DNA from 3 places in the Vibrio sp. QJM3NY_27 genome. Region 2 is predicted to be linked to each of the others. Evidence: predicted binding sites of a transcription regulator. Region 2 holds the regulator's gene; each other region holds the start of a gene.
What was found. The regulator MetJ, encoded in region 2, represses methionine synthesis genes. The targets are predictions, from matches to a motif close to TTAGACNTNTANANGTCTAA.
Positions count from the first base shown of each region.

Region 1: the regulator MetJ is predicted to act here: its motif matches at 4,869-4,888, upstream of metH (methionine synthase).
Region 3: the regulator MetJ is predicted to act here: its motif matches at 5,133-5,152, upstream of metA (homoserine O-acetyltransferase MetA).

Region 1 is NZ_CM173511.1:327,249-337,143, forward strand. Features, by position in the region: rRNA gene AC3CIA_RS01560 (23S ribosomal RNA) at 1-2,247, shown strand, start outside; rRNA gene rrf (5S ribosomal RNA) at 2,345-2,460, shown strand; tRNA gene AC3CIA_RS01570 (tRNA-Asp) at 2,528-2,604, shown strand; tRNA gene AC3CIA_RS01575 (tRNA-Trp) at 2,665-2,741, shown strand; gene AC3CIA_RS01580 (cation:proton antiporter) at 3,487-4,767, opposite strand; gene metH (methionine synthase) at 4,937-8,614, shown strand; gene lysC (lysine-sensitive aspartokinase 3) at 8,722-9,895, opposite strand, start outside.
Region 2 is NZ_CM173511.1:3,246,977-3,256,871, forward strand. Features, by position in the region: gene AC3CIA_RS14615 (O-succinylhomoserine (thiol)-lyase) at 1-589, opposite strand, end outside; gene metJ (met regulon transcriptional regulator MetJ) at 798-1,118, shown strand; gene AC3CIA_RS14625 (malic enzyme-like NAD(P)-binding protein) at 1,335-2,624, opposite strand; gene rpmE (50S ribosomal protein L31) at 2,957-3,175, opposite strand; gene priA (primosomal protein N') at 3,508-5,709, shown strand; gene cytR (DNA-binding transcriptional regulator CytR) at 5,950-6,954, shown strand; gene ftsN (cell division protein FtsN) at 7,077-7,610, shown strand; gene hslV (ATP-dependent protease subunit HslV) at 7,833-8,381, shown strand; gene hslU (ATP-dependent protease ATPase subunit HslU) at 8,440-9,780, shown strand.
Region 3 is NZ_CM173511.1:1,605,623-1,615,517, forward strand. Features, by position in the region: gene AC3CIA_RS07250 (LysR family transcriptional regulator) at 1-784, shown strand, start outside; gene AC3CIA_RS07255 (glutaredoxin family protein) at 874-1,110, opposite strand; gene AC3CIA_RS07260 (YgjP-like metallopeptidase domain-containing protein) at 1,264-1,761, shown strand; gene rlmF (23S rRNA (adenine(1618)-N(6))-methyltransferase RlmF) at 1,766-3,124, shown strand; gene pilW (type IV pilus biogenesis/stability protein PilW) at 3,232-3,999, opposite strand; gene metA (homoserine O-acetyltransferase MetA) at 4,168-5,109, opposite strand; gene AC3CIA_RS07280 (ATP-binding protein) at 5,383-5,751, shown strand; gene AC3CIA_RS07285 (DUF3859 domain-containing protein) at 5,830-6,252, shown strand; gene AC3CIA_RS07290 (M20/M25/M40 family metallo-hydrolase) at 6,381-7,487, opposite strand; gene AC3CIA_RS07295 (GGDEF domain-containing protein) at 7,747-9,711, shown strand; gene AC3CIA_RS07300 (hypothetical protein) at 9,865-9,895, opposite strand, start outside.

The sequences.
Region 1 (9,895 bases), 610 kb from region 2:
CTAGGATTAGACCCGAAACCAGGTGATCTAGCCATGGGCAGGTTGAAGGTTGAGTAACATCAACTGGAGGACCGAACCGACTAATGTTGAAAAATTAGCGGATGACTTGTGGCTAGGGGTGAAAGGCCAATCAAACCTGGAGATAGCTGGTTCTCCCCGAAAGCTATTTAGGTAGCGCCTCGGACGAATACTACTGGGGGTAGAGCACTGTTAAGGCTAGGGGGTCATCCCGACTTACCAACCCTTTGCAAACTCCGAATACCAGTAAGTACTATCCGGGAGACACACGGCGGGTGCTAACGTCCGTCGTGGAGAGGGAAACAACCCAGACCGCCAGCTAAGGTCCCAAAGTATAGCTAAGTGGGAAACGATGTGGGAAGGCTCAGACAGCCAGGATGTTGGCTTAGAAGCAGCCATCATTTAAAGAAAGCGTAATAGCTCACTGGTCGAGTCGGCCTGCGCGGAAGATGTAACGGGGCTAAGCTATACACCGAAGCTGCGGCTACGTACCTTAGGGTATGTGGGGTAGGGGAGCGTTCTGTAAGCCGTTGAAGGTGGTCTGTAAGGGCTGCTGGAGGTATCAGAAGTGCGAATGCTGACATGAGTAACGATAAAGGGAGTGAAAAACTCCCTCGCCGGAAGACCAAGGGTTCCTGTCCAACGTTAATCGGGGCAGGGTAAGTCGACTCCTAAGGCGAGGCCGAAAGGCGTAGTCGATGGGAAACGGGTTAATATTCCCGTACTTCTTACAATTGCGATGGGGGGACGGAGAAGGCTAGGTGGGCCTGGCGACGGTTGTCCAGGTTCAAGTATGTAGGCGGGTGGTTTAGGTAAATCCGGACCACTACTAACGCTGAGATACGATGTCGAGCTACTACGGTAGTGAAGTCATTGATGCCATGCTTCCAGGAAAAGCCTCTAAGCTTCAGATTGTAAGGAATCGTACCCCAAACCGACACAGGTGGTCGGGTAGAGAATACCAAGGCGCTTGAGAGAACTCGGGTGAAGGAACTAGGCAAAATGGTACCGTAACTTCGGGAGAAGGTACGCTCTTATCAGTGAAGTCCCTTGCGGATGGAGCAGACGAGAGTCGCAGATACCAGGTGGCTGCAACTGTTTATTAAAAACACAGCACTGTGCAAAATCGTAAGATGACGTATACGGTGTGACGCCTGCCCGGTGCCGGAAGGTTAATTGATGGGGTTAGACTTCGGTCGAAGCTCTTGATCGAAGCCCCGGTAAACGGCGGCCGTAACTATAACGGTCCTAAGGTAGCGAAATTCCTTGTCGGGTAAGTTCCGACCTGCACGAATGGCGTAATGATGGCCACGCTGTCTCCACCCGAGACTCAGTGAAATTGAAATCGCTGTGAAGATGCAGTGTACCCGCGGCTAGACGGAAAGACCCCGTGAACCTTTACTACAGCTTGGCACTGAACATTGAACCTACATGTGTAGGATAGGTGGGAGACTATGAAATTGCGTCGCTAGATGTGATGGAGTCGTCCTTGAAATACCACCCTTGTAGTTTTGATGTTCTAACGTTGGTCCCTGAATCGGGATTACGGACAGTGCCTGGTGGGTAGTTTGACTGGGGCGGTCTCCTCCCAAAGAGTAACGGAGGAGCACGAAGGTGGGCTAAACACGGTTGGACATCGTGTGGTTAGTGCAATGGCATAAGCCCGCTTGACTGCGAGAATGACAATTCGAGCAGGTGCGAAAGCAGGTCATAGTGATCCGGTGGTTCTGAATGGAAGGGCCATCGCTCAACGGATAAAAGGTACTCCGGGGATAACAGGCTGATACCGCCCAAGAGTTCATATCGACGGCGGTGTTTGGCACCTCGATGTCGGCTCATCACATCCTGGGGCTGAAGTCGGTCCCAAGGGTATGGCTGTTCGCCATTTAAAGTGGTACGCGAGCTGGGTTTAGAACGTCGTGAGACAGTTCGGTCCCTATCTGCCGTGGGCGTTGGAAAATTGAAAGGGGCTGCTCCTAGTACGAGAGGACCGGAGTGGACGAACCTCTGGTGTTCGGGTTGTCATGCCAATGGCATTGCCCGGTAGCTAAGTTCGGAATCGATAACCGCTGAAAGCATCTAAGCGGGAAGCGAGCCTTGAGATGAGTTTTCCCTGGCACTATAAGTGCCCTAAAGGGTTGTCGTAGACTACGACGTTGATAGGCAGGGTGTGTAAGTGCTGCGAGGCATTGAGCTAACCTGTACTAATTGCCCGTGAGGCTTAACCATACAACACCCAAGGGGTTTTGTGGACTCAGATGTACCAGACCTTGAATGCGTTTGAAGAGAAATACTTTTAGATAAGCTTTCCGAATTTTAAAATTTGCTTGGCGACCATAGCATTGTGGACCCACCTGATTCCATGCCGAACTCAGAAGTGAAACACAATAGCGCCGATGGTAGTGTGGGGTTTCCCCATGTGAGAGTAGGACATCGCCAGGCTTTAAATTAAATCTTTAGGTTGACCGACCTGGAGATATGGACGCTCACTTAGTGAGTTGACCACTGCGGAGTGGTAGTTCAGTTGGTTAGAATACCGGCCTGTCACGCCGGGGGTCGCGGGTTCGAGTCCCGTCCACTCCGCCACTTATTCGATAACCTCGCCTAGTGCGAGGTTTTTTCGAATCTGACGTAGTAAAAAGTTTTAGGGGTGTAGCTCCAATTGGCAGAGCAGCGGATTCCAAATCCGCGTGTTGGGAGTTCGAATCTCTCCACCCCTGCCATATACGAAGCCTCAGCAGAAATGCTGAGGCTTTTTTGCATCTGTTGCTTCTACGGAGCAATGTTGGGAGCTGGATCGCCAGCCCGGTCTAATCTCCGGAGTGCCGGCTCAGTCCACCCCTGCGATATTTAAGGCTCTAGACTGCGCGTCCCGGCAGAAATGCTGGAGCTTTTTTATGCCTGTCACCTTTAACGTAATGTTAGAAATATTAAGTCTCCCTTTAGCTATCCCTATTTAATCGAATCGCTTAACACCTACTAAGTACAACCTTGCCGTATTTAAAGACTTAGTCGAACATTAGAGCTTTCTGTTCAGTACTCATCTAGCTGCGTAGTTTCTGGTAGTGACTAAAGCTGTTGCTGTTAGGCCTTGAGTCTCATTATTTTTCTGGAAGGAATGCTTATGCAACGGAACTCTTTTCTAGTGGATAGACTCGCTAGCTCTGCAGAAGAACGAGTTCTTTGTATGCTTCACTGCCAGTAAGATTTTTGGCTAAGATCGCTGTTCATCACGTCGCTCGCATCATGATTAAACATCCTTTGTCTTCGCTTTGGTTCAGGCCAAATCTAAATTCCCCGATTAAGCTTTGACTACTCTAATTATTGTTCATCAAATGTCGAGATACGATCGATGTGTAACATATACCTTTCAGCTAGAGCTTCAGTTAGGAAATTGGTGAATCTGATTTTCATCAGACACAAAAAAGGCCACCTATATTAGGCAGCCTAGTTTAATATTTTGAGATGTTAATCTAACTCTTTCTCAGCTTGTTTCGCTTTCTCTATCATCGGAGTAATTGTTGAACCTTGAACTAAGATTGAGAACACAACAACAGCGTATGTCATGACGAGGATTATCTCTTTAACATCTATTGCCTTGTCTTCAATCACCCAGATACCTGAAGGGATTGAAAGTGCCATGGCTAGAGCTAGTCCACCACGCAACCCACCCCAAGTTAAGATCTTGATTGACCAAGGGTTGTAAGTTCTAAAGCGTTTGAATCCGATATAAGACAAGAAAACACTTAGGTAGCGTGCGCTTAGCACTAGAGGTACTGCGAACGCCATTAAGATCCAGTCTTCTTGGTGGAATTTGAATAACAACATCGACATACCGATCAATAAGAACAATACGCCATTTAAGAATTCATCTATCAATTCCCAGAAGTGGTCTAGGTGATCCTCACTCTCTTTCGAGAATCCAATAAAGCGCGTCCAGTTACCAATCATGATACCTGATACCACCATTGCTAACGGTCCTGATACATGTAGGACTTCAGCAAAGGCATAACCAGCTGTCGGAATACCTATGGTTAATAGCAACTCCATCGAGTGGTCATCGGTGTTGCTGATTAGGTAATGGAATATTAAACCTAGAACAAAGCCATAGACGATACCACCGATAGCCTCTTGGACGAATAACATGGTCACGCTACCTACAGTCGGTGCTTCTGTACCGAACGCAATGGTAAATAGGGTCACGAAGATCACTAGGCCAAAACCATCGTTGAATAGAGATTCTCCCTCGATTTGAGTAGAGATTCGTCTGGGAGCATCGAGCTTCTTCACTATTGCTAATACAGCAATTGGATCGGTTGGAGAGATTAGAGAACCAAAAAGTAAGCAATAAATTAGGTCAAATTGAATACCGATAAACTGACAGAATCCATACAGTACAAAGCCAATAAAGAATGTCGAAAACAGTGTAGCGCCAAGAGCGAGTACCGTTATTTCCCATTTCTGATCTTTTAGATTAGGTAACTTAATCCCCAAACCACCTGCAAAGAGTAAGAATCCCAGTATTCCTTTCAGGAGGAAATCTTCAAAGTTGATACTGGCAACGGTTTCTGAGGCGATGTCAGCCAATTGGAACCAATTGTTTTGTCCCGCAATGATAATTAATAGAGATAACATCATCGAGCCAGCTGTAATGGCGATGGTTGTCTGCATTTTACCAATTTTGGTATTCACGAAAGCAATAAGCATGGCAGCTGCGGACAAGAAGCATAAGGTGTAATAGACCGACATTGGGATCCCAACATGTAACAAAGTATGAATATGAATTTTCGTTGTCTCATGCTCAAATAGCAAACATTTTTTTGTCATGACTTGGTAATCAATTTCATCTTTTAGACGTCTAGACTCCTTTTTAATGTGTGGTAGGATGGAGAGATAATTAAAGGAATGAGGTTGTACCGTGGGAAGTAATGTAAGGCAAAAGATTGACGCTCTGTTGAAGCAACGAATTTTACTGATTGATGGTGGCATGGGTACCATGATTCAGGATTATAAATTGGAAGAGCAAGACTATCGTGGTGAGCGCTTTGCTGATTGGCATAGTGATTTAAAAGGTAACAACGACCTTTTGGTACTTACACAACCTAAGCTTATCAAAGATATCCATATGGAATATTTGGAAGCCGGTGCTGATATCCTCGAGACCAATACCTTTAACTCTACAACCATCGCTATGGCCGACTACGATATGGAAAGCCTTAGCGAAGAAATTAACTTTACAGCTGCAAAATTAGCTCGTGAAGCGGCAGACGAATGGACGGCAAAGACCCCAGACAAACCCCGTTTCGTAGCGGGTGTGTTAGGTCCAACTAACCGAACGTGTTCTATCTCCCCAGACGTTAATGATCCGGGCTATCGTAATGTTAGCTTTGATGAGCTTGTTGAAGCTTACTCCGAATCGACACGAGCACTTATCAAAGGCGGCTCAGATCTTATTCTTATCGAGACTATCTTCGACACGTTAAATGCAAAAGCATGTTCTTTTGCGGTTGAATCTGTTTTTGAAGAGGTAGGCATCACGCTTCCTGTGATGATCTCCGGTACCATTACTGACGCTTCAGGTCGTACGCTTTCAGGGCAGACAACAGAAGCCTTCTACAACGCCCTTCGTCATGTTAAACCAATCTCATTTGGATTGAACTGTGCATTAGGTCCTGACGAATTGCGAGAGTACGTTGGTGAGATGTCTCGTATCTCAGAATGTAACGTTTCCGCCCACCCTAACGCGGGTTTACCTAATGCGTTCGGTGAGTATGACCTTTCTCCTGAAGATATGGCTGAACACGTTAAGGAATGGGCCGAGAGTGGCTTCTTGAACCTAATTGGTGGTTGTTGTGGTACGACGCCAGAACATATACGTCACATGGCTGAGGCCGTTGAAGGCGTAACTCCACGTCAATTACCTGATTTGCCTGTGTCTTGCCGTTTATCTGGCTTAGAACCATTAACGATTGCCAAAGAATCTCTATTTGTGAACGTCGGTGAACGTACTAACGTTACCGGCTCTGCTCGATTTAAGCGATTGATTAAAGAAGAGCTCTACGACGAAGCTTTGAGTGTTGCTCGAGAGCAGGTTGAGAACGGCGCTCAGATCATCGATATCAACATGGATGAAGGGATGCTAGACGCTGAGGCGTGTATGGTTAAATTCCTTAATCTATGTGCGTCTGAGCCAGAGATCTCGAAAGTACCAGTCATGGTCGACTCTTCAAAATGGGAAGTTATCGAAGCGGGTCTGAAATGTATTCAGGGTAAAGGCATCGTTAACTCTATCTCATTGAAGGAAGGGAAAGAAAAGTTTGTCGAGCAAGCTAAACTGGTTCGTCGTTATGGCGCAGCAGTCATCGTGATGGCGTTCGATGAACTAGGGCAGGCTGATACTCGAGAGCGTAAAGTCGAGATTTGTACTAATGCCTACAATATTCTTGTTGATGAAGTAGGTTTCCCGCCAGAAGATATTATTTTTGACCCGAACATTTTCGCAGTAGCTACTGGTATTGATGAGCATAACAACTATGCGGTCGATTTCATTGAAGCAGTAGGGGACATCAAACGCGATCTCCCTCATGCGATGATCTCTGGTGGTGTATCTAATGTTTCGTTCTCATTCCGAGGCAATAACTACGTTCGTGAGGCAATCCACGCAGTATTCCTATACCACTGTTTTAAAAACGGTATGGATATGGGCATCGTAAATGCTGGGCAGTTAGAGATTTACGATAATGTGCCTGAGGATTTGCGTGAAGCCGTTGAAGATGTAGTTCTAAACCGCCGAGACGACTCAACAGAGCGATTACTCGATATCGCGACTGAATATCTAGAGCGTGCAGTTGGCAAAGTTGAAGATAAATCGGCGTTAGAGTGGCGCACCTGGCCAGTAGAAAAGCGCTTAGAGCACTCTTTGGTGAAAGGCATTACTGATTTCATCGTTGAAGATACCGAGGAAGCTCGTGTTAATGCCTCTCGCCCTATCGAGGTGATTGAAGGTCCATTAATGGATGGCATGAACGTAGTTGGTGACCTCTTTGGTGAAGGTAAGATGTTCCTTCCTCAAGTGGTGAAATCTGCCCGTGTTATGAAGCAGGCGGTAGCCCATCTAGAGCCATTTATTAATGCAACCAAAGACGTTGGTGCAACTAACGGAAAAATCTTACTGGCGACCGTAAAAGGCGATGTTCATGATATTGGTAAAAACATTGTTGGCGTTGTCTTGCAGTGTAATAACTACGAAATTATCGATCTGGGCGTGATGGTTTCATGTGAAAAAATCCTTAAGGTAGCTAAAGAAGAGAACGTCGATATCATTGGCCTTTCGGGTTTGATCACTCCTTCATTGGATGAGATGGTTCATGTGGCTAAAGAGATGGAGAGACAAGGCTTTAAGCTGCCTCTTCTTATTGGCGGAGCAACCACATCTAAAGCGCATACAGCCGTTAAGATTGAACAGAACTACTCTGAACCCGTGGTCTACGTAAACAATGCCTCACGTGCTGTTGGTGTGTGTACTTCTCTACTATCTAACGAACTGAAGCCTGCATTTGTTGAGAAGTTGGATATTGATTACGATCGCGTTCGCGATCAACACAACCGTAAAAAGCCGCGCACTAAGCCAGTCTCGCTAGAGAGAGCGCGTGCCAATAAAGTTGCTATCGATTGGAATGCGTATACTCCCCCAGCACCCGCTAAGCTGGGAGTACACATCTTCAAGGACTTTGATGTGGCTACTTTACGTCAGTACATCGACTGGACTCCGTTCTTTATGACATGGTCATTAGTTGGAAAGTACCCAGCAATTCTCAATCATGAAGAAGTGGGCGAGGAAGCGAAACGCTTATTCAAAGATGCGAATGATTTGTTGGATCGAGTGCAGAAAGAGAAGCTACTTGAAGCTCGCGGTATGTGTGCCATGTTCCCAGCAAACAGTGTTGGCGATGATATTGAAGTGTATACCGATGAATCGCGTACTGAAGTGTTAAAGGTTCTGCACAACCTTCGTCAACAAACCGAAAAGCCCAAAGGATTTAACTACTGTTTGTCAGATTACATTGCGCCAAAAGACAGTGGTAAAGCGGATTGGATTGGTGGTTTTGCAGTAACGGGTGGTATTGGTGAGCGAGAGCTGGCTGATGAATACAAAGCCAATGGTGATGACTACAACGCGATTATGATTCAGGCGGTTGCTGACCGATTGGCTGAAGCGTTCGCTGAATACTTGCATAAAGAAGTGAGAAAGGACATTTGGGGCTACTCACCTGATGAGAATTTGTCTAACGACGATTTGATTCGAGAGAAGTACCAAGGTATTCGTCCAGCCCCGGGTTACCCTGCTTGCCCAGAGCATACAGAGAAAGGCACGTTGTGGGAGTTGATGGACGTTGAAAAAGCAATCGACATGTCACTAACCACGAGCTACGCAATGTGGCCTGGTGCCTCAGTGTCTGGTATGTATTTCTCACATCCTGATGCCCGATACTTTGCGATTGCACAGATTCAACAGGATCAAGTGGATAGCTATGCCGACCGTAAAGGTTGGGATATGTTGGAAGCTGAGAAGTGGTTAGGTCCAAACATTAACTAGTTTGAATCTATGACGGGCTTTGATTCGTAAAAATAAGAGGGTTGCTTAAGAGCAACCCTTTTTGTATCTGTCGTTTGGTGATTTTAACTAATCGAGCAACCGTCGTTTTATTCAAACAGCTCTTGATGCAGTTTTTGAATCGCTAACTTGGAGACAGATTCATCAAGCAAGAAGCACAGGTTGTGTGGGCTCGCTCCGTAACAAATCATACGTAGGTTGAAGTCTTCAAGCGTGCCGAATACTTGCTTCGCATAGCCTTTGCTTTCACTCATGTTGTTGCCAATAAGAGCAACAAGGCATAGGTCGTGTTCAATATCCACAGAACACAGCTCTTCAAGCTCAATTCGAGCGGCTTCTGGTAACTGAGGAGCACCACCTGATGTATCTGTTTGATCGAGTGTCAGTGAGACACTGATCTCTGAGGTAGTGATAAGATCGACAGAGATCTTATGCTTAGCCAGGATCTCGAACACTTTTGCGAGGAAGCCATAAGCATGGAACATATTGGCGCTGCGTAGCGTAACCATGGTTTGGTTGCAGCGTAGGGCAAGCGCTCTGAACAGAGGGGAGCTTTCAACTTGTTGACGAATCCATGTGCCACCGAGCTCTGGTGCTTTTGATGAGCCGACAAATACCGGGATTTGATGGCGTAGTGCCGGGACTAGAGTCGAAGGGTGTAATATCTTCGCGCCAAAGTTTGCCATTTCCGATGCTTCGCTGAAGCTGATCTCTGGGATAGGAGATGCTTTCGATGCGATACGTGGATCCGTGGTGTAGATGCCCGGAACATCAGTCCAGATTTCTAAACCAATCGCTTGTACAGATTCTGCAATCAGTGCCGCTGAGTAATCACTACCACCACGACCTAACGTTGTGGTGTTACCTTCGCTATCGGCGCCGATAAAGCCTTGGGTAACGACAACTTGCTGTTGGCATAGTGGAATCAATTTCTGTTGAGCTAAGGCTGCAATATCTTTTAACAGTGGTTCAGCTTTGCCGAAGTCATCATTGGTGCGCATCACTTCTCTGATGTCAAAACGGACAGCGGGTGTGCCACGCTCGCGAATGATTTGAGCGAGGATATGTGTCGACATTAGTTCGCCACATGCCACTAGGTGATCGGTGAGTTTAGTACTGGCTTGGAATGATGCCGCTTCGGCTGCACTCGCAATGTCATCGAGAATGCAGTGTACATCTTTTTCAATGCTAATTGGGTCAGCTAGCTGATCAAGAATCGCGTTATGAATGTCAGTCAATTGCGTCAATAATTCCTGACGACGA
Region 2 (9,895 bases):
TTGAGTGGATAACAAAATCAGCACCCAGCTCTAAAGGCTTTTGGAACACCGGCGTCAAAAACGTGTTATCGACAGCAACCAGAGCACCAACCTCTTTCGCTTTACGGCAAGTCTCTGCAATATCAACCACACGAACCAACGGGTTCGATGGCGTTTCTATTAAGATCAACTTTGGCTTGAGCGCGATCGCCGCATCCAACGCTGCTTGATCCGATTGATCAACGAACAAAACTTTGAAGTCACCTTTTAACGAGCGGGTATTAAACAGGCGGTAAGTACCGCCGTAGCAGTCGTGCGGAGCGATAATAAGATCATCGCCACCTAAGAAAGCCGAAACCCATAAGTTAAGCGCCGAAGTACCGCAGTTAGTCACCACTGCACCTTTGCCAGACTCAAGCTCAAACAATGCCGTTTCTAATAAACCACGATTTGGGTTACCAGAACGGGTGTAATCGTACTTTGGCACTTCACCAAAAGCGGGAAACCCATAGTTAGTCGAAAGATAAATAGGTGGGACAACGGCATGGTGTTGCGTGTCTGACTCGATACCAGTACGTACTGCGATTGTTGCTGGCTTCCGGCTGCTCATAGGTGCTTCCTTACAAGTTTTGCGTCTGAGAATCACAGCGGCTTGTCGGCATTCTGCGGCTGTGTTAGATATATGTTATTCACTTTACTTTCATAAACGTGAGACGTCAACACTTCTGGACGTCTATATGTCTTTGCTTATGGCAGTAAATCCCGCTAAAATCACCACTATTAATTTATTCTAACAACTAAAGTGATGAAGGTACGCAATGGCCGACTGGAATGGTGAATACATAAGCCCATATGCTGAGCATGGAAAGAAAAGCGAACAAGTAAAAAAAATTACAGTTTCTATCCCTCTAAAAGTGTTAAAGGTTCTTACTGACGAGCGCACTCGCCGCCAGATTAATAACCTACGCCATGCAACAAACAGTGAGCTACTGTGCGAAGCCTTTCTACATGCGTACACAGGCCAACCACTGCCAACGGATGAAGATCTCCGTAAAGACCGTCCAGACGACATCCCGACTGAAGTGAAAAAGCTGATGACAGAGATGGGTATCGAATTCGAAGCGTTTGACGAAGAATAAAAACAACTCAGTCACTGCCTTCAATATTGATTCGCTATAGCTGAACCTTATTTGTCACATCACCCACTACGTTATCGGTAGCTGCTCTGTGAATGATAGACATAAAAAAAACCGACTCCTATGAGTCGGTTTTTTATTATTCTTTTTCGCTCAATAGAGCAACAGCTATTAAGCTATTAAGCTATTAAGCTATTAAGCTATTAAATTATTAAAGCATTAAGCCATATAGTTAGCAGGCATCTCAATACGAGCTACGCCAGATTCAACGGCCGCTACTGCAACCGCTTTTGCTACGCGAGGAAGTAGACGTGGGTCCATTGGCTTAGGAATGATGTAGCCTTTACCAAACTCCAGTGCAGTCTCACCTGCAGCGGCGAGTACTTCAGCCGGAACTTCTTCTTTCGCTAGTTCACGAATCGCTTTAACCGCAGCCAGCTTCATCTCATCATTGATTTCGCTCGCACGCACATCAAGCGCACCACGGAAAATGAATGGGAAACAAAGTACGTTGTTTACTTGGTTCGGGTAATCGCTACGGCCTGTACCCATGATAAGGTCAGAACGAACTTCATGAGCAAGCTCTGGCTTGATCTCTGGATCTGGGTTTGAACATGCAAACACAACAGGCTTATCAGCCATCAGCGTGAGTGCTTTAGCTGGTAGCAGGTTAGGACCTGATACGCCCAAGAACAAGTCAGCGCCTTCGATAACATCTTCAAGCGTGCGCTTGTCCGTGTTATTTGCGAATAGCGCTTTGTATTCATTCAGGTCTTCACGACGAGTGTGGATTACACCTTTACGGTCAAGCATGTAAATCTTCTCACGCTGAGCGCCACACTTGATCAGCAGTTCCATACAAGCAACCGCCGCTGCGCCAGCACCTAAACAAACGATCTTACACTCTTCAAGCTTCTTACCTTGAAGCTCAATCGCGTTCAGCATACCTGCAGCCGTTACAATCGCTGTACCGTGTTGGTCATCGTGAAAAACAGGGACATCACAACGCTCAATCAGGCGACGCTCAATCTCAAAACAGTCAGGTGCTTTGATGTCTTCTAGATTAATACCACCGAATGTATCTGCGATATTCGCAACCGTATCAACGAACTCATCGATTGTGCGGTGTTTTACTTCAATATCGATAGAATCTAAACCAGCAAAACGCTTAAACAATAGCGCTTTACCTTCCATAACAGGTTTAGAAGCAATAGGGCCAAGGTTACCTAGGCCAAGAATCGCTGTACCGTTAGAGATAACTGCAACCATGTTGCCTTTACCTGTGTACTTATAAACGTTATCAACGTTCTGTGCGATCTCGCGAACAGGCTCAGCCACGCCTGGGCTGTATGCAAGTGCTAGGTCTTCTGCAGAATTTGCAGGCTTCGTCAGTGCTACGGCTATTTTGCCTGGAATTGGGAACTCATGGTAATCAAGAGCTTGCTGACGGAATTGTTCTTGAGGCGATAACGCTTGAGAGGATTGATCTTGGCGGCTGTCTTCAGACATAGGTGTAGGTTCCTAGGATATTATTATTTGGGGGATCTTGTTCATGTTAATAGATGTACTTCAAAGTTCCTAGGTGGTTAAAGCCTCTGTCTCATTAAAAAACGAGATTTCACTACTAATAAGACCAGTGAGCAGTTGAAATTACTGTCGCTTGTTGAACTTTCGAGCGGATTTCGAGAATGGAGTATTGGGTGTAAGTTATGAAACAAAACTCAAGCGGTTTGCCTGTCGTTTTCGAGAAGTTGATGGTTGAATATGATTCAGCATTTTCTTAAATTTCAGGCAACAAAAAAGGACACCGAAGTGTCCTTTTTATGTCTAAATAGCGAGAATTACTTCTTGCTAGAAAGAGCACCGAAACGCTTGTTGAAGCGATCAACACGGCCGCCAGTATCTACGATACGTTGCTTACCAGTGTAGAATGGGTGACATTTGTCACATACGTCTAGGTGGATAGATTCTTTTGCAAGCGTTGAGTTGAACTCAAATGTGTTGCCGCAAGAACAAGTTGCAGAAACTGCTTTGTATTCTGGGTGGATACCAGTTTTCATGGGATAACCTCAAGTAGGCCGTGTCGCTATACGATTCTAAGCCGTACACCACACGTAGTTAAAAAATAAAATAAAGACACCGCTGCATCACTAAACTGCGATAAAGCCATACCTTTAAGGCGCAGTATAGTAATGAATCTATAAGGCAGGATCAACTGATTTGATACATTTTTCACCAATAGCCTCTTTTATTTCCTTTGTCGGCCTGAGATTTCGGGCTCTCGTTATCTTCCTGCGTTAACTCGATACTCTCATCCAAACTGCTCCTCGAATTTAACGCCCTTATCCATTAGACTGTTCGCTCTCGTCAACTCAGATAAAGCTGTCCCTTTATGCGTCCAATGATTGCCCGCGTGGCACTGCCTGTTCCACTAGACAAGCAGTTCGATTACAAGATTCCTAACCACCTATTCCCGATTATTGGTGGACGAGTCTCTGTGCCTTTTGGACGACAAACCTTAACAGGTATTGTTACAGCTCTGGTTAACGAATCTGAATTCGATCTAGACAAGCTCAAGCCCATTAAAGCCTTATTAGACAACCAACCTGTTTGGCCAGAATCGGTCTACTCACTCTTGGTATGGTGCAGCCAGTTCTATCAGTATCCACTGGGTGAAACCTTGGCTAATGCTCTACCAAGCGCTTTACGAAAAGGCAAAGCTGCCGACTTCGCAACGCTGGTTGAGTGGCAATTGACCCCATCAGGCAGAGATCAACTGATGCAAGGCTTTGGTCGTGCGGTTAAGCAAGCCAAAGTGATGCACATGCTTGAGCACGGCCCTGTTCCTCATCAAGAATTCATTGACGAGGAAGTAGGCAGCGCAGTGCTTAAAACGTTGGAAGAGAAAGGTTGGATTGAGTCGGTAGAGAAAAAGCCAAAGCGCCAGCCATGGCCAGTTGAACTTGAAAACGAACAAGACAAGCCGAAGCTCAATGCTGAACAAGCGATCGCGATTGCGACAGTAAATAGCCAAACCGATTTTAGTTGCTTCTTGCTAGAGGGGGTTACCGGCTCAGGTAAAACCGAAGTCTACCTCAATATGATCAAGCCGATTCTCAAGCAAGGTAAACAAGCATTAGTCTTGGTACCGGAAATAGGCCTCACTCCACAAACGATTAATCGCTTTAAGCGTCGTTTTAATGTGCCTGTTGAGGTGATTCACTCTGGATTAAACGATTCTGAACGATTGAATGCTTGGTTATCAGCACGTGACAAAATAGCGGGCATTGTGATTGGTACGCGCTCGGCTCTGTTCACGCCGTTCGCTGATCTGGGAATTATCATTGTCGATGAAGAGCACGACGCCTCTTATAAGCAGCAAGATAGCCTACGCTACCACGCTCGTGATGTCGCGATCATGCGTGCTCATAAAGCGCAGATTCCGGTTGTGTTAGGCTCGGCGACTCCGGCCTTTGAAACGCTGCACAACGCTCAGATCGGTAAATACAGTTACCTCACCCTGACCTCACGTGCGGGTGTCGCGCTGCCGACCACCAATAAAGTGTTGGATGTGAAGGGTGAATATCTAGAAAGTGGCTTGTCTGCGTCGTTGATTGCTGAAATGCAAAGACACCTCAAAGCGGGCAACCAAGTGATGTTGTTTCTCAACCGCCGTGGGTTCTCTCCCGCATTGATGTGTCACGATTGTGGTTGGACAGCGGAATGTAAGCGTTGTGATGCCTACTACACCTATCACCAGTACAGCAATGAGATGCGCTGTCACCACTGTGGTTCTCAGCAGCATATCGTGCACAATTGCCAAGGCTGTGGTTCAGCGAACTTAGTGACGGTGGGTGTTGGTACCGAACAGCTAGAGGCTCAACTTGGTCAGCTATTCCCTGAATACAAAACCATTCGTATTGACCGAGACAGCACCCGCCGCAAAGGCAGCTTAGAAAGTGCGCTCGAGTCGATTCGTAAAGGTGAATACCAAATTCTTATCGGTACACAGATGCTTGCTAAAGGCCACCACTTTCCTGACGTGACACTTGTGGCGTTATTGGATGTGGACGCCTCTTTATATAGTAGTGACTTCCGCGCCTCTGAACGGTTGGCGCAACTGTTTACTCAAGTCGCCGGTCGAGCAGGCCGTGCCAGTAAGCCGGGTGAGGTTATCTTACAAACTCACCATCCAGAACATGGCTTGTTACAAGCGTTGCTGCACAAAGACTATAACCACTTTGCCCAAACCGCATTGGCCGAGCGTAAACAAGCGATGCTGCCACCTTATACCTTTATGACTCTATTTAGAGCGGAAGCCAATGACACACATTTGGTGGAAGAGTTCTTGCGTCAGGTTCGTCATACATTAGAATCGCACCCCTTGTTTGACCAATATTGCATGGTTCTAGGCCCCACCCCAGCGCCACTGGCCAAGCGAGCGGGCAAATCACGCTGGCAGTTGATTCTACAAACTCAGACTCGTTCGTTAATGCAGAAGTTATTAATGAGTGCGAAGCCGGCAATTAATATGTTACCTGCTGCGAAAAAAGTCCGTTGGTCACTCGATATTGAGCCGCAAGATTTGAGCTAAACCTACTTGGGTTAAAACTAATGATAAGTTTGTTCACAAATATTTCATATTTCTCGTGAGCAACCTCACACTAGTCATGTGATTTTTGTTAATCTAGCCGTAACTTTACACGGATGAAACGAATAAAATATTGCAATAAAAAAAGTGTTAGCAACACTTTCATAATATCTATCCGATTGTATTAATTATTCACGCCTTAAATACTTAGGCGACAAAGGAACTTAAAAGAGGGTTTAATTTATGGCGACAATGAAGGATGTTGCCCAGCTAGCAGGCGTCTCAACGGCAACAGTATCACGTGCATTGATGAACCCTGAAAAAGTCTCGGTTTCGACTCGTAAACGAGTTGAGACAGCAGTACTTGAAGCTGGATACTCACCCAATACATTAGCTAGAAATTTACGTCGCAACGAATCAAAAACCATCATTACTATCGTTCCTGACATCTGTGACCCTTACTTCGCCGAAATCATTCGTGGTATCGAAGATGCCGCTGTAGAGAATGACTACCTCGTTCTACTGGGTGACAGTGGTCAACAAAAGAAGCGTGAGTCTTCATTTGTTAACTTGGTCTTCACAAAACAAGCAGACGGTATGCTACTGCTTGGCACTGATCATCCATTTGATGTCAGTAAGCCTGAGCAAAAGAACTTACCGCCAATGGTTATGGCGTGTGAATTCGCACCTGAGCTTGAACTGCCAACGGTTCACATCGACAACCTAACCTCTGCATTTGAAGCCGTGAATTACCTCGCTCAGTTAGGTCATAAGCGCATCGCTCAGATCTCTGGACCAACGACTGCAACCCTGTGTAAGTTCCGTCAACAAGGCTACCAACAAGCATTGCGCCGCGCTGGAGTATCAATGAACCCAGCTTACAGCACGGTGGGCGATTTCACCTTTGAAGCGGGTGCGCAAGCGGTTCGTCAATTACTTGCACTTCCTGAACAACCTACAGCGATCTTCTGTCATAACGATGCGATGGCGATTGGTGCGATTCAAGAAGCGAAGAAGCTAGGTTTACGTGTTCCTCAAGACCTATCGATTGTTGGCTTTGATGACATCCAATTCGCTCAATACTGCGATCCACCACTAACCACTATTTCTCAGCCTCGTTATGAGATTGGACGCCAAGCGATGTTGATGATGCTTGACCTATTGAAGGGCAACGATGTGCAAGCAGGTTCGCGTCTGCTTGAAGCTAAATTAGTCGTTAGAGGCAGCACCGCACCACCTCGAATGTAACCCTCAGAAATACCCTTATAAATCTGCGGCACATTTTGATGTGCCGCTTCCATTTCTGCACTATTATCCTCGCGCAATCTGGATTACCATGAGGACAGAATCAGCAACTATTGAATTGTCTTGTGGCTAATAGAGATTATGTAAAGCGCGGTCGTGGCACGAAAAAACCGACCAAGAAACAAGCCCCTCGCCGTAAACCTTGGCGCAGTGGTCTTTTGGCGATCCTCCTTGCCGGTGGTTTTGGTTATGGACTTTACTTATTGAGTAATGATCCTGAGCCGCCAACTCCAGTGGTAACCAAACCAAAACCTAAGCCAAAACCAGCGAAAGTGATTCCACCACCTCCTGAAGAGAAGTGGGACTACGTTGAAACGCTGCCAAGCCGCGAGATTGAAGTTAAAGCCAAAGAACAAGAGATCTCTAAGATCCCTTACGTGATGCAGTGTGGCGCTTACAAAACGTCAGCACAGGCAGAAACGCGCAAGTTAGATATTGCGTTCCAAGGTATCTCGAGTGAAATCCGTAAAAAAGACGGCAGTAGCTGGTACCGTGTGGTTCTAGGGCCATACAAATTGAAGCGAGATGCAGAGCGAGATCGCCATAAGCTGCAACGGGCGAAAATCGAACCTTGCGCTATTTGGAAAGACACCGATTAGATTTAGCGATAGTCGCAGCCTTAATCTTAGCAAAAGCCGAAAACCAAACTCCGAAAGCCTCCCATTGTGGAGGTTTTCTTTTATTTACTCCCTTTAGTCAGTTTTCCTTACAACTTCCGCCGATAAGTTGCGCGACATCACTCGCCCTTCCTTGAATTATCCGAGCACCATCCTCATATACTTTTTATACCCAAAGATAAGAAATATTAAGAGGCCCTACTCGTGACTACCATTGTATCTGTACGTCGTAATAATAAAGTCGTCATCGCGGGTGATGGACAAGTATCTCTAGGCAATACTGTAATGAAGGGCAATGCCCGTAAAGTACGTCGCCTATACAACAATAAAGTACTGGCAGGTTTTGCTGGCGGTACGGCAGATGCTTTCACGCTATTCGAAAAATTTGAAAGCAAGCTGCAAATGCACCAAGGCCACCTAACCAAAGCTGCCGTTGAGCTGGCGAAGGATTGGCGTAGCGACCGTGCTCTACGTAAATTAGAAGCACTGCTAGCAGTCGCGGATGAAACCGCTTCGCTGATCATTACTGGTAACGGTGACGTCGTTCAACCAGAGAACGACCTGATTGCGATCGGTTCGGGCGGTAACTTCGCTCAAGCAGCAGCGACTGCACTATTAGAAAATACTGATTTAGATGCGCGTGAAATCGCAGAAAAGTCGCTGAACATAGCTGGCGATATCTGTGTATTCACCAACCATCACCACACTATTGAAGAACTAGAAAGCACCGTTGAGCTGCCAAAGCCAGAGTAACGACCGCTTCCATCAATAACGTTGTATTCAACAGTGATTAAAGAATTAAGGAAAAACCATGTCTGAGATGACTCCTCGCGAAATTGTTCACGAACTCAATCGCCACATTATCGGCCAAGACAACGCTAAGCGTTCAGTGGCTATCGCTCTACGTAACCGCTGGCGTCGTATGCAGCTTGAAGAAAGCCTGCGTGTTGAAGTTTCGCCAAAAAACATCCTGATGATTGGCCCAACGGGTGTGGGTAAAACTGAAATTGCTCGCCGTCTAGCGAAACTCGCTAATGCGCCATTCATCAAGGTAGAAGCGACTAAGTTCACCGAAGTTGGCTACGTTGGTAAAGAAGTTGAGACCATCATCCGTGATCTAACGGACGTTGCGATCAAGATGACGCACCAACAAGCGATGGAAAAAGTACAGTACCGCGCTGAAGAACAAGCTGAAGAACGCATTCTTGATGCCCTTCTACCACCAGCACGTGATGCTTGGGGTCAGAACGAGCAATCAACGGAAGACACCACATCTTCAAACACGCGTCAGATTTTCCGCAAGAAACTGCGTGAAGGTAAGCTAGACGACAAAGAGATCGAAGTTGATGTAGCCGCACCGCAAATGGGCGTTGAAATCATGTCACCTCCGGGTATGGAAGAGATGACCAACCAGCTGCAAGGCATGTTCCAAAACCTAGCGGGCGACACCAAGAAAAAACGTAAGATGAAAATCAAAGACGCATTCAAAGCACTGACGGAAGAAGAAGCTGCGAAGCTTGTGAACCAAGAAGAGCTAAAAGAGAGCGCGATCTTCAACGCTGAAAACAACGGCATCGTATTCATCGATGAGATCGACAAAATCTGTAAGCGTGGCGACAGCTCAGGCCCAGACGTATCTCGTGAAGGTGTTCAGCGCGACCTACTGCCTCTAATCGAAGGCAGCACAGTATCAACGAAGCACGGCATGGTTAAAACTGACCACATCTTGTTTATCACTTCAGGCGCATTCCAAGTGGCTAAGCCATCAGACCTGATCCCTGAACTACAAGGTCGTCTACCAATCCGTGTAGAACTTGAAGCACTATCAGCACATGACTTCAAACGTATTCTTACTGAACCAAAGGCGTCACTGACAGAACAGTACATTGCCCTGATGAAAACAGAAGATGTCGGCATTGAGTTCACTGAAGATGGTATCAACCAAATTGCTGACGCAGCATGGCGTGTGAACGAAACTACTGAAAACATCGGTGCGCGTCGTCTGCACACCGTCATGGAGCGCCTAATGGATGAGATTTCATTCGACGCAACAGACCGAGCAGGCAGTAAATTGCTGATTGATGAAGCTTATGTAATATCTAAGCTTGGTGAGCTCGTGGAAGACGAAGACCTAAGTCGCTTCATCCTGTAGCACACAAAACTCCAACTTATTGCTCTATCTCAAAGAAATAGCAGCTAATAAGCGAATTCAAGGCCCACTTTCGAGTGGGCTTTTTATTACCCGAAAAATGGGCGTATACTCAAAA
Region 3 (9,895 bases), 1.6 Mb from region 2:
GCCTGCATTGAGTATCTCCATTAAAAAACTAGAACAGACGCTTGAGTTGATTCTATTCCGTCGAGGCGATAAATCCGTCACTTTAACGGAGGAGGGCAAAGTACTGTTTGAGCATGCGAAGCGAATCGCCCAGCAGTTTGATGATGCTCAGCTCGCGATGAATGAACTAAAGGGACTAGAAAAAGGCGAGGTTCGATTAGGCGCTCCAAGTATGATGGGCAGTTACTTTTTCCCCCAAGTCGTGATGGCATTTAAAAGCCAATACCCAAACCTAAAGTTGACCTTGATTGATGCTGGCACCGCATCGATTCGTGAAATGCTGTTAAACGGCGAACTCGATATTGGTGTAATTAATCATGAGAACGTCCCTGATGATTTGGAAACGGATCATCTGTTAAGTTCTGAGATGGTCGCCGTTGTCGGTAAGGAGCATCCGTTAGCACAACAGCCTTCGATGACCTTTGAAGAATTCTTTGCTCAAGAGTTGATCATGTTCAAATCGGGCTATTTCCACCGCGATTTTATTGATGCGACCTGTAAGAAGTACGATCTTGATATGACCATTGCGTTTGAAACCAACTTGCTCCCGATGATTCTTTCTATCGTTAAACAAGAGTTTGCGATCACCGCGCTGTTGAGCTTAGTGACAGAATATGAAAAAGACGTGATAGGCGTGCCATTTAAAGACCCTGTAAAACTGAATCTATCGTTGGCCTGGAGAAAGGAAGGGTATTTGTCGAAAGCCGACAGAACCTTTATTGATTTCGTTAAGCGGTATGTGTGATTGAGTAAGATATAAATAAACAAAGCCCGAACATCCTAGATTGGATATTCGGGCTTTGTTGTATAAAAGTATGACTGGCTCAGAACACGTTAGGTGTTCTTTGAGTTATACATCTTATCGAAGTTCTTCTGATTCCAGCCGACCATCACTTGGTCACCGATTTTCAGCACAGGGATAGAGCGAGCACCCATCGCCTGTAATTCTTTACGGCCACGCTGCATTTTTGCATTCGTTAGGCGATATTCAATTTTCTTCGAATCCAAATAGCGTTGTGCATCTTTACAGTGCGGGCATTTGTCTGCGACGTACAATACAACACGTTTCATTTTTACAATCTCTTTTTGAGTGTAGCTCTTGGTGAATCTCGCTAAAGTGTAACGAATCCTAGGTGATTAGAAAAGTGTGATCAGTTACACTATCCGGCTCAATTTTCAAGACCACAACATATTGTCGTGGTGTAACTTGTACGGTCTTTCAGCATGCATCCTTCTTTACGCTATATCCAAGGCTACCCGAAGCACATTCTCGACCCGGTAACTCAACTTGTTGAATCAGGTAAATTGGTGCCGTGGTTTGAAGCTCGCTACCCAAAGAATCATGAAATCAAAAGCGAGAAAGCCCTGTTTGACTATGCGATTGAGATTAAAAATCGCTACATGAAAAAAACGCCACCGATCAGTAAAGTGATTTACGACGGTAAGATACACCTAATTAATAATGCATTAGGTCTGCACTCTTACGTCGCGAAGAATCATGGTGGAAAGATCAAATCGAAGAACGAAATTCGTATCGCCAGTGTTTTTAAAAATGCACCAGAACCTTTGCTGAGAATGCTGGTGGTGCATGAACTGGCGCACATCAAAGAGAAAGAACACGACAAAGCCTTTTACCAACTATGCTGTCACATGGAGCCGGAATATCATCAACTTGAGTTAGATGCCCGTTTATTCATGATGTATTTAGACTTAAAGAAGTAGCCCAATGAGCCAATCACAAAATAGAACTACGCTAAGCCTGTCGAAAAACAGCACCTCATCTGCAAAAACAAAAGACAACCAAGCTGATAAAGGTAACCGTAAGCACGGTGATATTAAGCCAAATGCCGGCAAGCCAAGCAGCGACAAGCGTATTTCTACAAAGAACACATCAGACCGCAAAAACAGTACTCCCAAAGGTGCTGACAACAACAAAGCAAAGCGACCTTTTGCAAAAGATAGCAAAGGTAAACCGGGTGCGAATAAAGGATCATCGAATAAGGGTTCTTTCAATAAAACTGCTTTTAACAAAAACGCAGCCCAGAAAAGACGCTCGACTGAAAAGCCCCAAGGTGGATTGCACCTAAGAAACCAACATACAGGTCGCTATAACTTCGAGTTATTGGTTGCAGCATTGCCTGAGCTAAAAGAACACCTGATCAAGAACCCGGTGGGCGAAGACACCATTAATTTCTCTGATCCATTAGCCGTTAAGCTACTTAACAAGGCTTTACTGGCGCATCACTATGGCGTTAAGCATTGGGATATTCCTGCTGGCTACTTGTGCCCGCCAATTCCTGGCCGTGCAGACTACATTCACAGAGTGGCAGATATCCTTAATAGCGATGGCCAAGGTGAACCTTATAATCATGCTTCTGTGAAAGCACTAGATATTGGTGTTGGTGCAAACTGTATTTACCCAATCATTGGTGCGACAGAGTATAAGTGGCGCTGGACAGGTACTGATGTCGATTCAGTCTCCATCAAAACAGCGAACTTCATTGCGGAAAGTAACCCTAATCTAAAAGGTAAGATTCGAGCTCGCCTGCAAGCCGACTCAGAATCTATCTTTAAGGGCGTGATTAAGGATAATGAACGTTACGATGTCACAATTTGTAACCCTCCATTCCATAGCTCTCTAGAAGAGGCGGAAAAGGGATCACAACGTAAACTGGATAACCTAGCGGCAAACCGTGCTAAGAAAGCCGGTCAGTCGTTCAAGCCAGAAACGAACAAGAAGCCAGTTAAGTTAGACAAATCAACTACGCAAAATAAACCAACTAAGCAAGATAAACCAACCTTAAACTTTGGTGGCCAAAAGTCTGAACTTTGGTGTCCGGGTGGTGAAGCAGCTTTCATCATGAAGATGGCGAGAGAGAGCCAGCTTTTTGCTACTCAAGTATTGTGGTTTACGACATTGATCTCTAAGAAAGACAACGTTGATATGGTTCGTTCAGAGCTTGGCAAGCTGAGAGCTAAACAAGTAAAAGTGGTTGAGATGTCACAAGGCCAGAAGGTGAGTCGCTTTATCGCATGGACCTTTATGGACGACGAACAAAGACAAGAGTGGATTGCGCTTAAATAACAGACTGTACTTAGTTAAGATATTAAGTTGATATTACGAACGGGCTTGTTGTTAACGCAACAAGCCCGTTTTTATATCTATCGCAACGACTCTAAGCTTAGTTAGTCTTAAACGGAGAGCAGTTCGTCTAATTTACTTTGGTATTTCTGTTGAAGTGCACGGTTACCCGCTTTCTTTTCGAGTTCGACCAAGATTTGAAGCGATGGAATTTGATAGCCATAACGTTGGTGGAATTTGAATAAGCGGAGCCTAGCGTCATTGTATTCGGCCTCACTGACTTCAATTTTAGAAAGCTGTAGTACGGATCTAGCTCGATTTGGGTCGTGGTCAATCGCACGAGAGAAGTAGTATTTTGCTTGCTCGACCTCTCCGGCCTTAAACGCGCAGAATGCCGCATTTTCATAACTTGCAGAGACGAGATAATAATAGGGTTGGTCGATGGCACGGTTAAAGTATTTATCGGCTTGCTCGTATTCGCCCTGTTTACACAAGAATGTACCGTAGTTGTTCAATACATTGCCGTTTCTTGCGTCTAACCTCAGCGCTTTCTTATAGGCGTCTCTTGCTTCGTCAACTTCCCCAACTTGTTCGTAATAGTGCGCAATGGAAAGGCGAGCTCGATAGTAGCTAGGTGCGTGTTTGATGGCGAGTTCTAGGTTCTCACGTGCTCTCACCATATTCCCTTGTCCCATATAACCCAAACCTAATTCAATACGAGATTCAGACATCGCAATAGGGTCGCTTTCAATCTTTGGCGGTCCTTCAGTGACAGAAACGCAACCGACCAACGAAAGAGAGGCGAGTAGTATCAGACTCGATAGCGAAAGGGCGCGGTGTAATGAAATAGGTTTAGATAATAACGGCTTGGCGGGCATGTGAAGCTCCTTATGAACACCAACCCATCATATGAAATCAAACCCATTGAAGTGGTAAATCTATTATGGAATGCGACTCAAACACCATAAAAAAACCGTGTCCAATTTGGTGTTTATCAACAACCTACTGAACACGGCTTTATGTGTTTGTGAATTGGAAGAAAGAACTTAATCGTCTTTGGTAAAGTTGTCTTCGCTGAAGTGATCCAAATCGTAAGGCGTTTGTTGGTAAACGCAGTAGTTCAACCAGTTCGAGAATAGCAAGTGCCCATGACTACGCCAACTTGCGACAGGCTTATTATCTGGATTGTTGTTCGGGTAGTAGTTGATTGGAATCACGGGTTCCATACCTTCGCCTAAATCACGAACGTACTCACCGTGCAATGTATGCGCATCGTATTCAGGATGACCCGTTACAAACACGTTTCGCTTATCTTTGGTTGCCGCTAGGTATACGCCAGCCACATCAGAAGTCGCAAGAACATCAAGGTCGGTATGCTCGGCTAAGTATTCCTGAGAGAAATCTGCATAGCGAGAGTGCGGTGCTAAGAAGGTATCGTCAAAGCCACGCAGAAGCGGGTGGTAAGGGTGATGAATCTCGTGATTATAAACACCAGAAAGCTTCTCTTTACGAGTGCGCTTTGGCAAATCATACAGTAGTTTCAAACCAGCCTGAGCCGCCCAGCACACATACAAGGTTGAGGTCACGTGCTTGTTTGCCCATTCCATGATGGTTTTTAGGTGGTCCCAGTAAATCACATCTTCAAATTGAACCAAGCCAAGCGGTGCACCAGTGATGATCAATCCATCAAAGTTTCTCCCTTTGACCATTTCAAATTGGCGGTAGAAGTTATCAAGGTGTTCGGTCGGTGTGTTTTTGCTTGGTCGGTCATCAATGCGCAGCAGCTCTACATCCACTTGCAATGGACTGTTTGATAGTAGGCGTAAGAATTGAGTTTCAGTTTCAATCTTCTTCGGCATTAGGTTGAGGATCAAGACTCGAAGTGGACGAATTTCCTGCGTCGATGCTCTTGATAACGGCATCACGAAGATGTTTTCTTCACGAAGAACATCAGATGCTGGCAATTGGTCTGGAATGCGAATAGGCAAAGCTTTCTCCCTAAGCTAGATATGTAGACGTCTATACATCTAAATCTATAGTAGTTTGGTACGCTTGTCGATATCCAAAATGGATAGATGTAAATTATTTGTGTTTTCTATCAGAAGCCACCTTCCGACGTCGAGGGAGTCTTATAATGTTTAACGACTACCCGAGTAATGCATAAGTGCTTGGTTCTGTTATGTAGAACTAGGCAGTTATCAGAGCAAGCGGTTAGCATTTACGATAAACTCATGTTTTCGAATTAGCCTGTAAAGTGACAGATGAAGTTAATACTCATTCGAGGGTTGCCCGGTTCTGGCAAGTCAACAAAAGCAAAAACCTACGATGCGTTGCATGTCGAAGCCGATATGTATTACGTGAATGAGCAAGGTGACTACTATTTTGATCCAAGGCAGCTACAGCAAGCTCATGAGTGGTGTCAGAACACGGCAGAGAATGGCTTGAAGCAAGGGTTGGATGTTGTTGTTTCGAATACCTTTATTAAGCATTGGGAAATGAAGGCTTACCGTCAACTTGCAAGAAAATACAAAGCTGACTTGATCATCGAAGTATGCCGAGAGCAATATGGCAGCATTCACGACATCGAACCGTCAGTGATTAAGCGCATGGCAAAAGATTGGCAAGAATAGCATCGTTCTTCCTCTGCTTGCGTGGCTGAATGGCAAATAGAATTAGATGAATAGAACAACTCCAAGGTAACGATTGAAATGGCAAAGCGCTCTGTTGTGGTCGACATGACATCATACGGGATCTACACAACGTGGGATTCCAAATCTAAAGACCTTCCAAAAATCCAAGAGTTCACCACCATTGTTGGTGCTGAAATCGACGTAGAGTTTGGCTATATCTTGAATATCAAGAAAGCCAAAGGTGAAAAGATCCGCTACTGCATCTATCACCCGGATATCACCACAGACAAGGGTGAAGTGCTCGAACCGTTCGATGGTGAAGAGCATGTCGGTAACAACGACTGGGATTTCTACTTAGGTGACACCATCTGGGCGCCAGTCTCGAACAAGCTAGGCAAGTGGCGCATGACCGTGGAGTTAAAAGGCAACATCATTGCCGATAAGACATTCGACCTTGTTGCAAAAGACGAAGGCCAATTCTGGAAGCGTAGGGGTTTTTAGACGAAATTTCTGGTAGACGTTAGCTTTAGGCTAAACGCAGACAATAAAAAGCCGAGTCACACGTCGTATGTGTACTCGGCTTTTTTCATTGTGCTAGATAGAAGTGACTACCTAACTAATGGATTAAATTATTGCGTTACGTAAGCCACAACAAATTCAGTGATTGCAACCATGTCTTTCACTGCAATGTATTCTTCAGTGGTGTGAACTTTCGCCATACCAGTAGAAAGGTTAACCGTTGTTAGACCTTTCGCGTTGAAGTTGTTCGCATCGCTACCGCCGCCAGTGCGTTTAGTATTTGCGGTTACGCCAAGCTTCTCAAACGCTGATTTGATAGAAAGAATATGCGGGTGATCGTCTGCAATCACGAATGCATCGTAAGCACGAGTAGATTCGATTTCTACTTCAGCGCCGAATTGCTTCGCGCTTTCTTGGAATGTAGAGATCATGTGCTCAACTTGAGCTGTTAGCTTTTCACCGTTTAGAGAACGTGCTTCAGCCACTACTTTAAGTTCCGGCATTACGATGTTGGTCGCTTGACCGCCTTCAACAATACCGACGTTTGCCGTAGTTTCTTCATCGATACGAAGTAGGTTCATCTTAGTGATAGCGTCTGCAGCCACTTGAATTGCGCTGATGCCTTCTTCTGGCGCTAGACCAGCGTGAGCAGGGCGGCCTTTGATCTTAGCAACAATCTTTTGCTGACCTGGAGCTGCGTTTACGATGGTGCCAATTGGGCCACCTGTATCAAGTACGATAGCGTGCTCAGATTGAATGTAAGACATATCGAAGTTCAAAGAGCCGAACAGACCACCTTCTTCGAAGACAGTAAACGCAATCTCGATAGTTTTGTGCTCTTTGCCTTCAGCTTTGATGCAACGAACCGCTTCCATGATAGCTGCGATACCTGATTTATCGTCGCCACCTAGAATGGTGTTGCCTTTTGAACGGATGATGCCGTCTTCGATGATTGGCTCAATACCGATGCCTGGCGTTACTGTGTCCATGTGGCAACTGAACACTGTGCTTCCTGGAAGAGTGCCATCTAGACGAGCGTAGATGTTGAAACCGTTAGACACTTCTGTAGGGACAGCCAGTTTGTGAACTTCAAAACCTAGTTCACCAAGTTGTTCAGCCAACGCTTCAGCAATCGCTTTTTCATTACGAGATTCACTATCAATTTTCACTAGATCGCAGAAATGTTCTACAAGACGTTGTTCATTAATTTGGGTCATTGTTAATTCTCATTATGCTTCCGCTCGTTCTAAAGAAGTCGCGGAGGTAGGAACAGGAAAATTACTATAACGCCAATGAGGTAGATGATTATCTGAGTTAAATCAAGAAAGTTGCCTGATTATTCTAATTGATGAGAAAAAGCCAACTCAGATTCTCCAATGCGCAGGATTTTAATCTGTATATCTGTCGGGTATAATGTTTAACCGCTTTGAAAAAACGTCGATGAAATTGGAATGTAATCAATAATGGCACTGATAAATGAATAGAAACAATGTGTTAGGTTCATTCCTTTTAGTGGTGCTAATGAGTGTTGTGCTGGGGCTGTATTTGCTCTATCCAACTTATGACGATGATTTAAAGCACATTCGCCCTGAAAATCCGAGTGTTTATAGTCCAGAGAAAGAGTTATTACTCTCTCAATACGGAGCTACATTGATTGATATTCTCGATGTGTCTCGTGGTGATCCTAATCTAGCTGCCCAACAACTAGAGGCTCTACGAGCTAAGTTCCCCCATCAAGATAAAGCCATCTATCGTGCCTATGAATTGATGATTTTGTCGAACCTCGCCCAGCACAAGCTGGATACCAAAGCGGTTTCAGAATACGTCAGACAGATTAAAACACTCGCACAACACGAACATATGGGTTGGCTAAAGGCCCAATCTCTTGTTGAACTGGCGATCGAATACATCAGTAAGGGCGAGCTAGCGGAATCTGAAATCCAAATCAGAGCAGCGATAGATATCGCGGAATCACTCCACTATGAAGAGTTGTTGATTAAGGCCTATAACACGGCTGGTGTCATCAATAATATCCGCAATGACTTTCCTGAAGCTCAATATTTTTTCCATAAAGGCTTAGAGCTTGGCAAGAAGTACCCTCAACACATCTATAATAGTAAGTTAGTGTCAAATATGGCACTGCTTTATATCTATTTAGAAGACTGGCCTAAAGCGCTCAAGTTGATTAAAAGAGCTAAAAGACTCTATTACAAGAGTGGACTACTCGAAGCTTCTACCATCGGTGTGCTGCATGTAAATGAGTCTTTTGCTTATCTGCGCAGTGGTGATTTGGTTAAAGGCCGAGAGGCGTATCAAAGTGCGGCTAAGCTCAATGGCGATAATGTGAGTGAGCGATACAAAATCATCTTGTTGAAAGCAGAGAGTGATGTGTTGTTGGCGGAAAAGAACTTTGAGTTAGCACGGCAGGTCGCAAATTTGTGTCTCAGATATCCGGGAGTGGACAAATACACACTTCAACTGGGTCAGTGTTACTTAAACAGAGCCTTAGCAAATATCGGTTTGAACCGAGATAATTTTGTCTTCGCTGATCTTAAGCGATCGTCTGCAATGTTCGACGTTGTGGGTACTCGCAGTTGGAAAGTCCTCGGTTTAAGAACACTTGCTGAATATTACGATTCGAGAGGCGACAGCGAAAACGCACTTCGTTACTTTAAACTCTACTACAAAGGTAACAAAGCGCTGTTGTTTGATAAGCGTCAGAGCGATATCTTTTTACTAGAGCAAGATTTCACCACGGCATCATTAGCCCAAGAAAATGAACTGCTTAACGCAGAAAAAGAGCTTGGTGAGCTGACGTTAGATAAGCAGCAGTTACGAAATCGAATTGTTGTCGCGTTGGGAATAATGGTGATGATCAGTGTCGCATTGTTGTTGATAAGGCTTCGCAGCATTCAAAGTAAAAATAAAGCGTTGGTCACCCAATCTACAACGTGTGCGCTAACGGGTTTATACAACCGACGCTATCTAGAGCAGTTGTTAACTCAGCCAATGACATTTAATACTTCACGGTTTGGAATCAGTTTAGTTATTTTAGATCTTGACCACTTTAAGCGCGTTAATGACACCTTTGGACATGATGTTGGTGATGAGGTATTAGTGGAAGTCGCAAGGCGCGTTAAACAACATTTGCTTCCGAATGACGTAGTGGCTCGCTGGGGTGGTGAAGAATTTGTCCTGTTGCTATCTGGATCCGTCGATCCTGAACAACAATTGAACGTTATCCGTTTAGGCATTGCTGAAACGCCAATTGATACGCACTCCGGTTCTTTAGACCTCACCACATCGATAGGAGCGTCGATTGGTATTGCTCATGAGCAACTCAATCAAGATACTTACAAGAAGTACCTCAAAGCCGCGGATGATGCATTATATCAAGCGAAGGAGTCGGGTAGGAATCAAGTCATCATCGCTGAAAGTTAATCGCTAATCAGGAAACAAAAAGCCATTCTGATCTTCGTGAGATAAGAATGGCTTCTGGAACACTCTGAGATCGCTAATATCAAAATTTGAGTGAGAAGTGGGGTTTACTTAGCGATATGTCGAGTTTATTTATATCAACATTTTCTAAATGAGTTATTTAGCGGCACCTTGCAGCATTTCAACC